Regions from separate parts of the Thalassotalea montiporae genome, predicted to be linked through region 2. Evidence: predicted binding sites of a transcription regulator. Region 2 holds the regulator's gene; each other region holds the start of a gene.
The links. Region 2 encodes LexA, which represses DNA repair genes until DNA is damaged. Its sites were predicted from a motif close to TACTGTATNNNNATACAGTA; they were not measured.
Positions count from the first base shown of each region.

Region 1: the regulator LexA is predicted to act here: its motif matches at 3,212-3,231, upstream of imuA (translesion DNA synthesis-associated protein ImuA).
Region 3: the regulator LexA is predicted to act here: its motif matches at 2,561-2,580, upstream of dinB (DNA polymerase IV).

Region 1 is NZ_JBQRUO010000004.1:110,993-116,242, reverse strand. It holds gene ACSLUR_RS13345 (DUF3466 family protein) at 1-1,736, shown strand, start outside; gene ACSLUR_RS13340 (hypothetical protein) at 1,816-2,988, opposite strand; gene imuA (translesion DNA synthesis-associated protein ImuA) at 3,240-3,923, shown strand; gene ACSLUR_RS13330 (Y-family DNA polymerase) at 3,926-5,250, shown strand, end outside.
Region 2 is NZ_JBQRUO010000007.1:142,543-147,792, reverse strand. It holds gene coxB (cytochrome c oxidase subunit II) at 1-830, opposite strand, end outside; gene lexA (transcriptional repressor LexA) at 1,400-2,014, opposite strand; gene ACSLUR_RS16980 (NAD-dependent epimerase/dehydratase family protein) at 2,148-3,170, opposite strand; gene tviB (Vi polysaccharide biosynthesis UDP-N-acetylglucosamine C-6 dehydrogenase TviB) at 3,181-4,458, opposite strand; gene ACSLUR_RS16970 (right-handed parallel beta-helix repeat-containing protein) at 4,528-5,250, opposite strand, start outside.
Region 3 is NZ_JBQRUO010000001.1:529,642-534,891, forward strand. It holds gene ACSLUR_RS02205 (FAD:protein FMN transferase) at 95-1,126, shown strand; gene nqrM ((Na+)-NQR maturation NqrM) at 1,327-1,548, shown strand; gene ACSLUR_RS02215 (tetratricopeptide repeat protein) at 1,746-2,534, shown strand; gene dinB (DNA polymerase IV) at 2,716-3,780, shown strand; gene ACSLUR_RS02225 (MBOAT family O-acyltransferase) at 4,130-5,250, shown strand, end outside.

The DNA of each region.
Region 1 (5,250 bases), on a different contig from region 2:
TTGTGAAATCTCTGGTTGCCCTTAGTGTAGCCAGCGCATTATCAGCAGCTGCGGTAAACGCTGCAACCTATGAAGTCGTTGATCTAGGTGAAGTTAACTCACTTAAATTTTCTTACGGTCAGCAAGTTAATAACCTTGGTGAATCTGCCGTACAAGGTACCGATTTATATAATATTCCTGTTCAATTTCAATACCTTGATGACGATGATTACGATGTAATTGTTAACAATGCTGATCGTACTCATGAGCTAGTTAATAACCTAGAAGATATTGAAGACGAAGCAGCACTTCGCGCAGGCAACCCAACAGCAAATGACTTAGTGTGGGTAACACGCTTCCTAGAAAGCCAAGGCAGCAGCCGTTTTCAAAAAATTGGTGATACCGTTGCCATGATCAATCGTGGTGGCCAATCAGAAGAGTTTGTTGTCTTTGACACAAACTTTGCCAATACCAATACGTTAACGCGCTCAACGGTTGATTTTATTAATGGTATTACCGAAAACGGTTGGGTTTACGGTAATGCATCTGCACCTTTTCTGCCAATCGATTTTACCGAAAGCGACGGTGACGAAGTCACACACTGGGTAAGAGACTTTGAAACTCGCGCATACATCTCGACAGATTACGGCCAAACCATTAAACCAATTTTAGCGCCAGAAACTCGTTTTTATAACGGTCAGTCAGCTATTTTGGATATGAACGGCACAACTGCTGTTGGTTACGCGAGTAATCGATTAAATCAAGACCGAGTTGATGATATTGAAGATGACACAGGTGGCTGTGCTGATCCAAATATTGTTGATGACATTCCGTTTGAAGTTTGTGTGCAAAATTTATCAAGCGACTTGTACTTTTTGACTGCTTATCAGTGGGAATTAGACGACAGTGGTAATGTTGTTAGTGAAAAAGATCTCGGGTTGTTAGTGACACCTAATGAAGATGATGATCGTGTTTTTCGTAGCTATGCACAAGCAATCAATGCCAATGGTGTTGCGGTAGGTTTTAGCCATGGTTGGATTGATGAAACTGAAACATCACCAAGTCAAAATGAACCTCGCCGTCTTTACCCGGTTGTTTATAAAAATGATGAAGTAACCAGCCTTGTCGAAGATCATGGTGAAGTAGGTGAAGGGCGTGCGTACGATATTAACGACAATGGTATCGCCGTTGGTTATGTCACTCGTTCAGTCAATGGCTCAGTTCGTGAAAAGTTTTATCATATTGATACTAACGCACCAGCTGGTGATATGACCATGGTATTTCCAGATGACTTTTTTACGGGTTCATCAAGTACTGCATTTGCTATCAACAACGCTGGCTTAATTGTTGGTGAAGGTGAATTTGAAACGCAAAATAGTACAAGCCAACGTCGCACACATGCTTTCTTGTATGATCTTAACAACGAAACCTTTACAGATATTAATGACTTCTTAACCTGTAACTCTGACTATACCATTATTGAAGCACGTGATATCAATGACAACAATGAAATTTCTGCCACAGCTGTGGTAAAAGTGCCACGTCGAGATGCCAAAGGCGTATTAATGTTAGATGCCGAAGGCAACCAATTAGTTGAAGACGTTGTACGCGCGGTTACGCTAAAACCTATTAATGGCGAAATTGAAGATTGTACAGAAGTGTCTGAAGACAGAGTGGAGCGTCAAGGTGCTGGTTTAGGCGCTGGGCTATTAGCAATACTGTCAGCATTTGGTTTTAGACGTAAGCTTAAGCGTTAAATCGTCGTCAACAAAACCATTGAAACATAAAACGGCTCACTTCGAGCCGTTTTTTTGCACGTAAAATAAGTATTTGATCCTATATGGCAATTATCCGCTGCACGGCTCGCCATTCAAGATAGTTGTTCCAATAGTCAGCTTCGTTAAACATAATGTATTTTGTGCCTGATATTGATGTATGAGCTACAGGTCGATAAATCACTTTGTTTGATGAATAAACAACTTCTTCTGAAATAACTAAAGCTGATTTTAAGTCAAAATCTATTAGTTTTAATTGGTAGTCATCAATATTTTTAGTAATTAATGCTATGGATACAATACCGTTTTCTTCTGAAATAAAAGAAGCTCCAAGTACATAAAAACCTGAGTTTAACGGCTCATTTCGACGCCCAAGAACTCCAATGTTGTCTCCAATACTATAGGTACCTTGGTTTGTATATTCCGAGCTAACTACCGTAATTGAAAGCTCCCAATTTTCTGTTGATGATTCATCGTGAGTTGAAATTAAAGCTAATGATGACTCTTGATTTAGTACATCAAGAATACGAGACGATTTAGTTTTATCTGCTGAGTAAATAGACTCTAAATCAGCATTACGTGTAGCAAATGCGATATTGATTGTAGCACCATTATTTAGATCGTTGGCTGACGTAACGAATCTCTGAGATGGTTCTGACAAGAAAGATATCTGATTATTTCCCGAGGCTGGATGTGAGCCAGTATAAAAGTCGAGTGACTCCGAGTTACTCGATGAAATAACGTAGGCACTTTGTAGAAGAGGTCTCCATGGTGACCAGGTTTGGCCAAAATCATTTGACGTCGAAAAGTGAAAACCTAAATCAGACATTCGGCTATACATGATAACTGTACTATTTGTATACTGGAGCTGTACATAAGTAACCAAGCTTGGCGTAGTAATGATTTGTTGCTTCAGATTGCTAATATTGTTACCCGTATAAATAATTACCTTTTGCTTCCAAGTTTCACTCTCATTAGCATGGCCAGTCGCAGCAATTATAATATTCGAATCAATATTTAATATAGCGGGGGCGTTATGCTCATCATGCTTGAAATTATTATTAAGCTCGACTCTTTTTAATACTTCTACAGAATTATTTACCATACTAACTTCTGCAACCCACTGCACTCCTTTAGAAGCTTTTCTGTTGACTCCTGTCACTAATAAATCAGTGCTATTTGAACTGCTATCTGAAATATAAGGCCCCGACCACCATGAGTAACCCCCGTTCATTTTATTGTTGCTTTCTGAGTTACATGAACTAAGCAGTATAGAAAAAACTAATAGTATTAGAGTCTTTAGTAATCGCATCGAATATTCTTAGTCTGTTAAATCAAATTCTACTACTCAGCTTATCCTCCACTCATATTTTCATCAAGAAACAGTAGCTAAATTTGATAATGCTTACCTAAAGTATCATGGAGTTATCATTAGCAAATAAAGGCATTTCATCTTATACTGTATAAATAAACAGGTGTGCGGTAATGAACAAAATAATAGAGCTTTTGCAGCATCAAAAATTAGTATGGCGAGGTAACAGTACGCTAGGAAACTCACTGACATCAGTCGCAACTGGTTTCAGTGAGTTAGATCACCACTTAAATGGTGGCTTTTCTATTGGTGTTAATGAAATACAAACCTCATACGGGATCGGTGAACTGCGTTTGCTATTACCTTTATTTAAAGAGGCAATATCAGAAGAGCGGTTAGTGGTGTTTGTTAACCCTTTCGGCATCGTTAGTGCCGAAGCCTTAGCACATTATGGTTTATCACTTGATAACTTTTTACTGATTACCCCAGAACGATGGCAAGAAGTGTTATGGGCTGCTGAGCACTGTTTACGTAGTGGTGCTTGTCATACCTTGGTCATGTGGGCTGATCAGCCACTTGAATTGCATCAGGCAAAACGCTTACAAATAGCCTGTGAAACAGGGAATAGCTTGCTGTTTGTTTTACAAGAAAGTAGCACTGCATCTGTTGGTTTACCGCTTGAGCTAAGCCTTTCACTTGCCCCTCAACAGCAAGGATTATCTGCGCGTATTAACAAACGTAAACTTGGTTGGCCATCCTCATCATTTAGTATTGATATGACAAATCAATGGCCAGCTCTGATCATGCCTAACAAAGCAGATAACGTTATTGAATTTCCGCAAATAAAAGCAGGCTAATAATGAACTTGTGGCTTTATCTTCATTTTCCTGCACTACAGCTTAGTTCTATTTATCAACCGGCAGCTCAGCAAGCTTTAATTATTGTTGATGAAAAAAGTAATGAAGTGATTCAACTAAATCAATACGCAAAAAACCAAGGAATTAACCTTGGTATGGGGCTAGGTACGGCAGCTTCACTTTGTCATGAACTTGAGGTGAAAGTGTATGATAAAAAGGTTGAGGAGCGTCTGCTAAAGCATATTGCGCATTGGCTTTACAGCAAAACAGCCGATATTACGATCTTTGCTGCTAATGGCTTATTACTGCGTGTGAGTAACATGTTGAGCTTATATCGAGATCTAGCACATTACTGGCAAGTGTTGTCGCAGCACCTAAATACACTAAAGCTCGAATATCACTACGCCTGTGCTTATTCGCCTTTTGCCGCTAAGCTTTTGGCGACACAGAAATTAGATAAACTGAGCGAGAATCAAGACTGGCTGACTAGGCAAATTAAGCAACAGAGTCTTGTTCATACCGATTTAAATATCAACATGGTTAATCGTCTGCAAAAGGTCGGGATTGGCCACTTGGGTGACTTGCTCAAGGTGCCATTAGCTGAGCTTTCTACGCGATTTGATGTTGAAGTTGTTCATTATATTGGCCAACTCACGGGGAAAATTCCACATCCGGTTCAGTTTTATATTCCACCTGAGCCTTTTGAACACTACCTTGAATTGTATTATGAAGTGAGCAATCAGCAGTACTTATCTAAGCCGCTATTGAAACAATTCTTGCTACTAGAAAAGCATCTACGATTGAAAGATATGCTCGCCACAGAGCTAAACTTATGTCTACATCAACGCAATAGTGAAAACCTTGTATTAACCATTACCGCGTTACAAGGTGAATATAAATCGGATAAATGGCTGGCCTTAACAGAACTAAATTTAGCTTCAATTAAGCTTGTTGAACCCATTATTGGATTAACCTTAACAACCAAACGGCTCACCAGAAAAGGAACACAAGCTAATGACTTGTTTTTGGGGTCTCAAGGAGAATTGTCAGCGCAAGAATTAGTCACTAACTTGATCGCAAAATTAGGGCAAGAGCGAGTAAAAGGCTTAGCGACTAAGCAAGATGCTAGACCAGAAATCGCCAATCAGCTATGCCCTCCGTTTTCAGTCAATAGCCAGCCATCATCGACAAAACTAAGACCAACATTCTTATTAACTACGCCATCACCATTGAAAGAGCCTGTAAAAATAGTTTCTGCGCCAGAGCGTATTATTGCTGGCTGGTGGGATGATTATCAGGTTGTTCGTGATTACTTCATTGGTCGGAG
Region 2 (5,250 bases):
GGCTGATGACAAGCGGCGCAGTAGGCGGTATATGTGGTTTCACCGAGCTGCATTAGCTCATCCATCGAAACATTGGCGTTAAGCGAGGCAGCCTCCGCGGCTTTGGCATCAGCAATCAATTGCTTTTGCTCACTCACCCAAGTGGCATAGTCTGCCTCAGATTTAACCTCGACAACAATTGGCATGTAGCCATGATCTTTGCCGCAAAGCTCGGCACATTGGCCTCGATAGACACCAGGCTCGTCTACTCTAGTCCACGCTTCATTGATAAAACCAGGGTTGGCATCTTGCTTAACTGCGAAAGCAGGTACCCACCAAGAATGGATAACATCGTCAGAAGTAATTAAGAAGCGGACTTTTTTATTAGTGGGAATAACTAATGGTTTGTCTACTTCCAATAGGTAGTTTTCACCTTTTGTTTGACCACTGCCATCGCGATTGTCAAATTGTTCTCTTGGTGTCGAAAGCACCGAATAGAACTCAATACCTTGGTCAAAATATTTGTAATGCCACTTCCACTGAGAACCTGTAACTAAGATGGTAATGTCTGAGTTATCATTATCTTCCATCTCAATCAATGTGCTAGTGGCAGGCACTGCCATCGCGATGAGAATAACAATGGGAATGGCAGTCCAAAGTATTTCTACCTTGGTACTTTCATGGAAAGTTGCAGGCTTAACGCCTTTTGATTTGCGATGGAATACCATCGACCAAAACATTGCGCCGAACACTAAAATACCAATTACGGTGCATATCCACAGTACCAGCATATGAAGGTCATAAACCTCATTGCTGATTGCGGTAACCCCTTTGGTTAAGTTCAGCTCCATCTCCGCCCAAGCTGTGCTGGAAAACAACGTACTACTAAAAATGCTCCCCAAAAACAGCCAACCTAGGTTACGTCTTTTCACTCGACATCTCCTCTACCCTGTTGAATAACAAAGACATCAAAGCCGTCGATAGTAAAACTTTCGACGTGGGCTTACTTTGCAGATCGTGTTGTGATGTATGTTGTAATGTAGTTGTTGTGCGCACATCACTTATTCTTATGTTTTATTCGTTATTATTGTTTGCGCACTTTACAACCTAGAATTACTCAATTTTTAATCAAGATCTAGTGATTTATGATCAATTCTTATTATTTTTTCCTTATTTATCAGTAGAGTATGAGCTCTAATAAAAGAGCCCCGCGTCGATTAAATTATGTGCTATCAAGCGCTTGAGAGGGGATGCAGTCAACTAGAAAGTTTAGTAGTGATAGGTTTTTTGGACATAAAAAAGCCAACGAAATTCGCTGGCTTAATTAGAAAAATATAGGTCAGGTAACTAAACAAAAGACTATCAATCTATTCGTCTAGCTAATGATAAAAAAATAAACCTTGAAAAGAGATGCTTTATCTTACATCCAATCTGCATTTCGAATAACGCCAACAGCAATACCTTCAACGTTAAAGTGCTGACTGGTTAGATCAACTTCTATTGGTGCGAATTCTTCGTTCTCTGCATGCAGATAAACCACATTACCCTCGCGTTTAAAGCGCTTCACAGTAACATCATCTTCTACCCGCGCGACAATGACTTGGCCATTGTGAACATCAGTTGTTTGATGCACTGCCAATAAATCACCGTCCATAATACCGATGTCTTTCATACTCTCGCCGTTAACACGCAGCAAGTAATCTGCAGCCGGTTGGAATAAATTGCCATCAATTTGATAACGATCTTCTACGTGCTCTTGCGCCAATATTGGCTCACCAGCTGCAACTTGACCAATTAACGGTAAACCAGATTCTTCAACAAATGCATCGGCTAACCGGATACCACGTGAAGTACCTGGCAGCATTTCAATGTAGCCTTTCTTTGCTAGTGCTTTTAAGTGCTCTTCAGCAGCATTAGCTGATTTAAAACCGAAGAAGTCGGCAATTTCAGCTCGTGTTGGTGGCATGCCAGTATCAGCAATTTTATCTTTGATAAGCTCAAATATTTGAGATTGTCGTGCGGTTAATGGCTTCATAGCGATACAGGTCCTCTCCTGATATCCATACAGCATTACTGTAAGTATATACACACTGTATGGATATGCAAGACCAATTTAAAACGCACGATCTAGGCGAGAGAATATGCTGGCTTGCAATATTCCCAAAAGGCTAGGTTACATTCGCCAAATACCAAGGCATAGCTTCAAGAATACCTTGTTGAATACGATGGCTTGGATCGTATCCTAGTGCTGACTTTGCTTTAGAAACATCAGCTTGCGAGTGTCTAACATCACCCGCTCTAAAATCTCGATATTCAGGCTCTGTTGCAATCTGAACACTATTATCTGATAAGGCATGCTTGATAGATGCATAAAGCTCGTTGAGCGTCGTTCTATCGCCAAGTGCAACATTGTATACCGCGTTTTTCGCTTCAGCGGGCGCGGTGGCCGCTAGAATATTCATTTGTACGGTATTGTCGATATAGCAAAAGTCACGGCTGGTTTCGCCATCACCATTGATAAACACAGTGTCGCCTTTAATCATGGCAGCAGTCCATTTTGGAATTACCGCCGCATATGCGCCATCAGGATCTTGCCGGCAACCAAACACATTGAAGTAGCGTAAACCAATACAATTAAATTCATAAGCTCTAGCGTAGACATTCGCGTAAAGCTCATTAACGTATTTTGTTACCGCATAAGGGGAAAGTGGGCTGCCAATATTCTCTTCAACTTTAGGCAATGCCGGATGATCACCATAAGTAGAACTGCTGGCGGCATAAGTAAAGCTCGTAACATTTGCTTGTTTTGCTGCCTCAAGCATATTCAAGAAGCCTGTAACATTGGCTGCATTAGAGGTAATTGGATCTGCCAGTGAGCGCGGCACAGAGCCTAAAGCTGCTTGGTGTAAAACATAATCAACACCATCGCATACTTGTAAACAGGTGCTAACATCGCGAATATCGCCCTCTACAAACGTAAACGCCTGCCATTGCTCTGATGAAACGAGTTGTTTCACTTCTTCCAGGTTTTTTTGATAGCCTGTGGCGAAGTTATCAAGACCAACAACTCGTTGATCTAGTTTTAGTAAGGCTTCTAAAAGGTTAGAACCGATAAAGCCAGCAACACCTGTAATTAACCAAGTTTTAGGCTGCGCTTTCAATTCTTGGCATATTTGTTCGTACTTATTCATACACTCTGCTCTATAGACGCATATCAACTTGGTCTTTGGGAAGCACACACTTTAAGTCATACAAGACATGTGTCGCTTTACCTAACGCATGAATTTGCTCAGCCCCCATCGCTTTAAACTCGTCGTGTGCTACCGCCAAAATCACCGCGTCATAATCACCTTTTTTAGGCTCGGCAGTAAGCTTAATACCGTATTCTTCTTGCGCTTCTTCACAAGCACATAGCGGGTCAACAATATCAACATTTACGTTGTACTCTTTAAGTTCCTCAACAATATCAATCACTTTGGTATTGCGAAGATCAGGACAATTCTCTTTGAAGGTTAAGCCCATCACCAACACATGAGCCTGTTCTACTTGAATACGCTTTTTCAACATACCTTTGATAAGCTGTGAAACCACATAGTGCGCCATACCATCATTTAGGCGGCGCCCTGCAAGAATCATTTCAGGGTGGTAGCCCACTGATTGCGCTTTGTGTGTTAGGTAGTAAGGATCAACCCCAATGCAGTGCCCACCGACTAAGCCTGGGCGAAACGGTAAAAAGTTCCACTTGGTGCCCGCGGCTTCCAACACTTCTAACGTATCAATATCAAGCTTATTGAAAATAACCGATAGCTCGTTAATTAACGCGATGTTAACGTCACGCTGCGTGTTCTCGATGACTTTAGCAGCTTCAGCTACTTTAATAGACGAAGCTTTATAGGTGCCTGCCGTGATAATTGATGCATAGAGGGCATCGACTTTATCAGCGATTTCAGGAGTTGAGCCCGAAGTGACTTTTAAAATTGTCGGTAAGCGGTGAGTTTTGTCGCCAGGGTTAATACGCTCAGGGGAATAACCAGCAAAGAAATCCTGGTTCAGCGTTAAACCAGAGATTTTTTCAATAATCGGAATACAGTCTTCTTCCGTTGCCCCCGGATAAACGGTTGATTCATAAACGACAGTTGCACCTTTACCAATTACACTGCCAAGCATTTCTGATGCTTTGCGCAAGGGAGTTAAGTCCGGTTGGCGATGTTTATCAATAGGGGTTGGTACAGTAACAATATAGAAATCACAACCTTTGAGCAGCGTTTTATCTGTGGTACATACCAGCTTGCTCGCTTGCTTTAATTCTTCGGCGTCAACTTCATTAGTGCGGTCTAAACCATCATTTAGCTCGTCAACCCGCTGTTGATGAATATCAAAGCCAATGGTTTGGTGCTGTTTGCCAAACTCTACTGCCAATGGCAGGCCAACATAACCTAAGCCAATAATTGCAATTTTGCTTTTTGCTAGTGAGCTCATTTATTCCCTTACCTTCACTTTATTATTATGGATTTATTGTGGCACAAGCTTATGACGATAAAAATATAATTATTCAATGATATTGTCCTCAAGATGAATTGTCGCGCCTTCTCTTGCTTTGACTCGCCCTTCAATCACGTTACCTCTTACAATTGCGTCACTTTCTTTAAACCGAACGTCAATTCCATAACTTGAGCGTATGGCATTGTTTTCAATAAGAGTGTTTCGAGATTTATTTAGGTATATTCCAACATCATTTACACAATTCAAAATCGTATTGTTGGTCATGATTCCATTGGAATGTTCATACTCACACTTTTTGTCCGCACAAAACTGTCGGCCAGTGCCGCCATTTCCAAATGACAAACCAATTCGAACTTCTCTAGGTGATGAATGAGGTAAGTTCATTTCGCACATAACAACGTTGTTATCAAATACTCCATGGCTTCCTCCGCCCTTTAAGAATGCGCCAGTAGATACCCAATACCCCTCTTTTGACGCTTTAGCAAAGTCAGCAATAAAGTTGCTTTTAATTAAGGTGGAATCACCACCAACGATATCCAATGGAGCTGTAGGCGATTTTGTTTGTCTTGGCCATTCGTTATAAAAGTCGTTATTAACTATTTTCAAGTAGTCAGGAAAATCGATGCTTCCATCTCGTTTAGGGTGGCCATTACTTTTGATATGAGAATTGAAATTAATAAACTGGTTGTTGATAACTGTAATAAAATCTGCGTTACCAACAATGTGAATAGCATGCTCTATCTTAGTATCAGCTCCTTCAACTCCTCT
Region 3 (5,250 bases), on a different contig from region 2:
CTAGCGAGTGATTTAGTGATCTAGCTAGCAACCTATTAAAGAGCGGCATTGGCCGCTCTTTTTGTATCAATCGACATATTTTAGGGTTTATAAAATGAAGTTTAAGCTTGTTATAACAACTTTGCTTGTATCAGTATTTACCTTGCTACTTGCTGGCTGTTTTCCTGCGCCGTCAGAAGACGCTAAACAGGAATTTCATTTGCAAGGCCGTACGATGGGCACGACTTACAATATCAAAGTTGTGGCCAAGCAAGCGCAGTATGATCTAACTCAGTTACAGCAAGATATAGACGCAGCTTTAGTAGAAGTGAATAATCAGATGTCTACGTATCAGCAAGACTCTGAAATCACAGTATTCAACAATGGCCAAGGTAGCGAACCAACCATCATTTCAACAGGCTTTAGAACTGTTGTTAGCGAGGCATTGAGATTAGGTGATATCACCGATGGCATGCTAAATGTTACAGTCGGGCCATTAGTTAACTTATGGGGTTTTGGTCCCGACTTAAAACCTGAAAAAGTGCCGTCAGCAGAAGAACAGGCCGCAGCTTTTGCCCGTATTGGCTTAGACAAGTTGTTGTTGACTGAACAGGGCTTAGCGAAAACGCAAGCAGATGTATATTTAGATTTATCGACCATTGCCAAAGGTTGGGGTGTTGACGTTGTTGCTGATTTACTTGAACGCAAAGGCATTCAACACTACTTGGTAGAAATCGGCGGTGAAATGCGCCTCAAAGGTTTTAAAGCCAATGGTACCTTGTGGCATATCGCGGTTGAAAAACCAATCACCACAGAGCGTAGCGTACATCAAGTGATCGTGCCGCAAGACAACGCAGTAGCCACCTCAGGTGATTACCGTAACTATATTGAAGTTGATGGTAAGCGTTACTCGCATATTATTAACCCTAAAACAGGTAAACCGATTGATCATCGCTTAGTGTCGGTGACTGTGATTCATCCGTCTTCAATGACCGCTGACGGCTTATCAACAGCCATTATGGTAATGGGGCCAGAAAAGGGATTAGCTTTTGCTGAGAAGCACGACTTGGCGGTAATGATGATCAGTAAAACCGATAAGGGTTTTGAAGAGATCAATACCAAGAAATTTATGCCGTTTTTAAAATAGGCAGTCGGTAAACTAGTTACTTAGTCTGTTAGATTGCTTTTTAAAAGAGGTATTAAATAGTTATAAGCGCAACATCGCTGAACATGGTGTTGATGTAACAAATGCGGTAAAATCGCACTGTTTTTAAGTTTTGAAATAGTTCAGTGAGACATACTGGGCTATTGGGCACAACCGATTGCTTGGGTTAGCTTGGAATTATGATGACATTATTTTTAATTACGCTTGGTTTCTTTTTGTTAGTCGTTGCTGGAATGGCGGTGGGCTATATCTTCCAGCAAAAATCATTGGCGGGCAGCTGCGGTGGTTTAGGCTCATTAGGGATCGATAAAGCCTGTAACTGTGATAACCCTTGCGAAAAACGTCAAGAGCGAGAGCGCAAAGCCGCTATGACGAAAAACAGCATTGATATTAAAACGCTGTAAGCAATACACCATCTAATCTCTGAAAAGGCCGCATTTGCGGCCTTTTTTATACCCGTCGAATAGCCATAACATCTTGGCTGATCACAAATAATCGGCCATCAATCACATAGAGCTTTAGTGACCTTGTTGTTTGTTCAATTTTTAGTATTGTGAAAGGGTATTTCCAACTAGGAAGGCTAACTAAGAAGGAAAAAAATGTGAATAAGTTAAGTTTAGTACTAATCGTTACTTGTACTCTGGTATTTCAAGCCAAGGCGAGTAAATTAACTGAATGTAATACCGACACTTGTGCTGAGTATTTTAAACAATATCAAGCAGCGGCAACGCGCGGTCATGCCGGTGCTATGAGCTTGTTGGGTCAGCTTTATCAAGCGGGTTATGGTATAGAAGCTAATATCAAAAAAGCACTGCATTATTATAAGAAAGCAGCAAAAGGCGGCGATATTGCCGCTCACTATAAAGCCGGTCTTGTTTATCTCAGTGACCCAGGTTTCAAAGATTTAAACAAAGGTGTTCGTTATTTAGAAACCGCTGCCAAAAAAAATTATAAAAACGCAAATTTTTTACTAGGTATTGCTTACCTAAGTAAAGATTTTGGTTTGCACGACTTGGTAAAAGCAGATAGCTATCTAGCCAAGTCTTATCAAGATAATCACCCTGATATGCCAGCCGTGATTGAGCTAATTCAAACATCACAGCCTATCACTGCGGAGAGCTTTCCTGACCTTTCCCTAGCACTAGCTAACCAACCCTTAGCTAAAAATGAACATGGTAGCTTGGTATGGCCACATGATGAAACTGAAGTTATTACTATAACTTCGCCGCCGATAGAAGAGGTGCTAACCGAGCAACTAGTACTCTATCGACGCCCTGCCAAAGCGTTGGGCTCACGGTTACCAAACAGTCAGTGTAAAAATCAATTTGGGTGTTACTCTACTGGTGGTGCAGAAGGGCTGAGTGACTTTCCATTTATAAGAATAAAATAATGAGTTTTAAGTTTTAGATAGAGCTTAACTGTATTAATATACAGTTAAGCTCTTTTTTATGTTCTCTTCAATTCTATTAGACATAAAGGTAGAGACCGAGTTTCATTCAGTAGTTACTGATTACATAGCGGCTAGGTTCGAATAGTATTCAGTATTTGTTAGGCAGAGTTTTAAGGTAACGATGCAAAGAAAAATTGCCCATATAGATATGGATGCCTTTTATGTGTCGGTCGAGATCAGAGACAATCCAGCATTAGCCAATAAACCTGTTGCGGTTGGTGGTAAATCAGATCGCCGAGGCGTACTATCAACCTGTAATTACATTGCCCGCCAGTTTGGTGTGAGCTCGGCAATGCCAGTTGCGCTGGCTCGTAAAAAATGTCCTGACTTAGTTGTCGTGCCAGGGCGAATGCAAGTGTACAAAGAAGTCAGCGAGATTATTCGCAGCATCTTTGAACGTTATACAGACAAAATTGAGCCGCTGTCGCTCGATGAAGCTTACTTGGACCTCTCGCATTCGACATTACATCAAGGCTCTGCCACTTTAATTGCTCAAGAAATTCGCCAAGAAATCGTTAAAGCAACCGGACTCACCGCCTCAGCGGGTATTGCACCATTAAAATTTGTCGCCAAAATTGCCTCCGACCTGAATAAACCCAATGGCCAGTGTACGATAGCCCCAGATGACATTTGGGATTTCTTAGAAAACTTATCGCTGCGTAAAATTCCTGGTGTCGGTAAGGTCACTTCAGAAAAGCTCAGTCAGTTAGGTTTTAATACTTGCGGTGATATTCGTCGCTCTGAAGAGGCTTACTTAGTTAGTCAATTTGGCAAATATGGGCGAGTGCTTTGGGCGCGTAGCCATGGTATTGACGAGCGTGAAGTACAGGTGTCGCGCGTGCGAAAATCTGTAGGGGTTGAGCGCACCTTTGAATATGATATTGCGAGCTATGATGAGCTTAGCGAAATTATGGCGCAAAAGTTATTGCCCGAGCTTTATCGCCGTTCAGAAAAGTATCTAGCAAACTCTGGAATGAACAAGCTTGGGGTAAAAATTAAATTTAATGATTTTGTTCAAACCACCAAAGATCAAAAGAGCCATGAAATTAGCTTGCCACTGCTGAATGAACTGTTAAAAGAAGCGCTGCATCGTGGGCAGGGTAAACCAGTACGATTGTTGGGTATCCATATTGGTTTACAAGCCCCCGAAGAGCAGACAGCACAATTAGGCTTAGTATTTGACTAAGTCAGTGTTTACATTGTTTTCTATTAGTGTCCTTCAATCAGTTAGTTGCTAGTAAAAGCAAAGCTGCAGCATCTGGCAAGAGCACGTTACTTCATGGTAATAAGTAATCGACGATACTTGTAACTAACAAATAGTGCTTATTCCTTGCCTGCGATAGCGCTTAGTCTTAATCGTATAATGATTTGCTCATTGGTTTTATTATTACAAACAGGAAGCTAGCGTAATTACAGTTATATTGAGAGTGAGCTTTTCTCTGCTAAACTTCATCTAAAATCAACATGTTTTCATTTCAGTCCTACTAGGAGTTGTCTATTTGTAAACAGCTTGTACCAACCGGAGTACAGCAAGCATGTTATTCAACTCTCTCACCTTTATAGTTTTTTTTGCGCTGGTACTCGCACTTCATTACTCCCCGTTATCTTGGACGGTTAAAAAAGCCAATTTACTGGTGGCGAGTTATCTTTTTTATGCGGCATGGAATCCACCATTTGTCGTTCTCTTGTGGGTTTCTACTTTGGTGGATTGGCATGTTGCGAAATGGATTTTTCAAGAGCAAAAGCAAAGTAAAAGAAAGTTACTGCTGATGTTTAGTCTCGCCACCAATTTAGGCATTTTAGGGTATTTTAAATATGGTGGCTTCTTACTTGAAAACTGGCAAAATTTGATGCTTAGCGTGGGTGTAGACTATCAGGTGCCTGAATGGTCAATTATTCTTCCCATGGGGATCAGCTTTTATACGTTTCAAACCATGGCCTACAGCCTAGATATTTATTTTAAGCGCGCTGAACCTACAAAATCTTTCTTAGACTTTTCCTTATTTGTTACCTTTTTCCCACAATTAGTTGCGGGGCCCATTGTTCGCCCCAGACATCTCATTCCACAGTTTGCTGCACCTCATCTCACTAAACTTAATCAGTTTTGCTGGGGGCTAGTGTTAGTTATTTTGGGCTTGTTTCAGAAGGTTGTCATTGCTGACGGTTTCTTAGCGCCGATTGCTGAGACCGTTTATGATCAAAAGCAAGCAGTGAGTTTTGTAGACGCATGGTTAGGCACTTTTGCTTTTGCTGGGCAAATATTCTCTGACTTTGCTGGTTATTCAACCACAGCCATTGGGGTGGCCTTGTGCTTGGGGTTTTCACTGCCAACTAATTTCCGATTTCCATATGCCGCTATTGGCTTTTCCGATTTCTGGCGTCGATGGCATATATCGCTTTCTTCTTGGCTTAGAGACTATCTTTATATTCCGCTCGGGGGCAACCGCTCAGGTGCTATGCGAACATACATCAATCTCATGTTAACTATGCTGTTAGGTGGCCTTTGGCATGGAGCTAGCTGGAATTTCGTTGTTTGGGGCGGCTTGCATGGCAGCTATCTTGCTATCGAGCGGCTTTGCGCCAACCGCTGGGGGCATCTCGGCTTAAATAAACAGCTTTGGTTTAACCTGTTAATGGCAGCTTTCACATTTTTGGC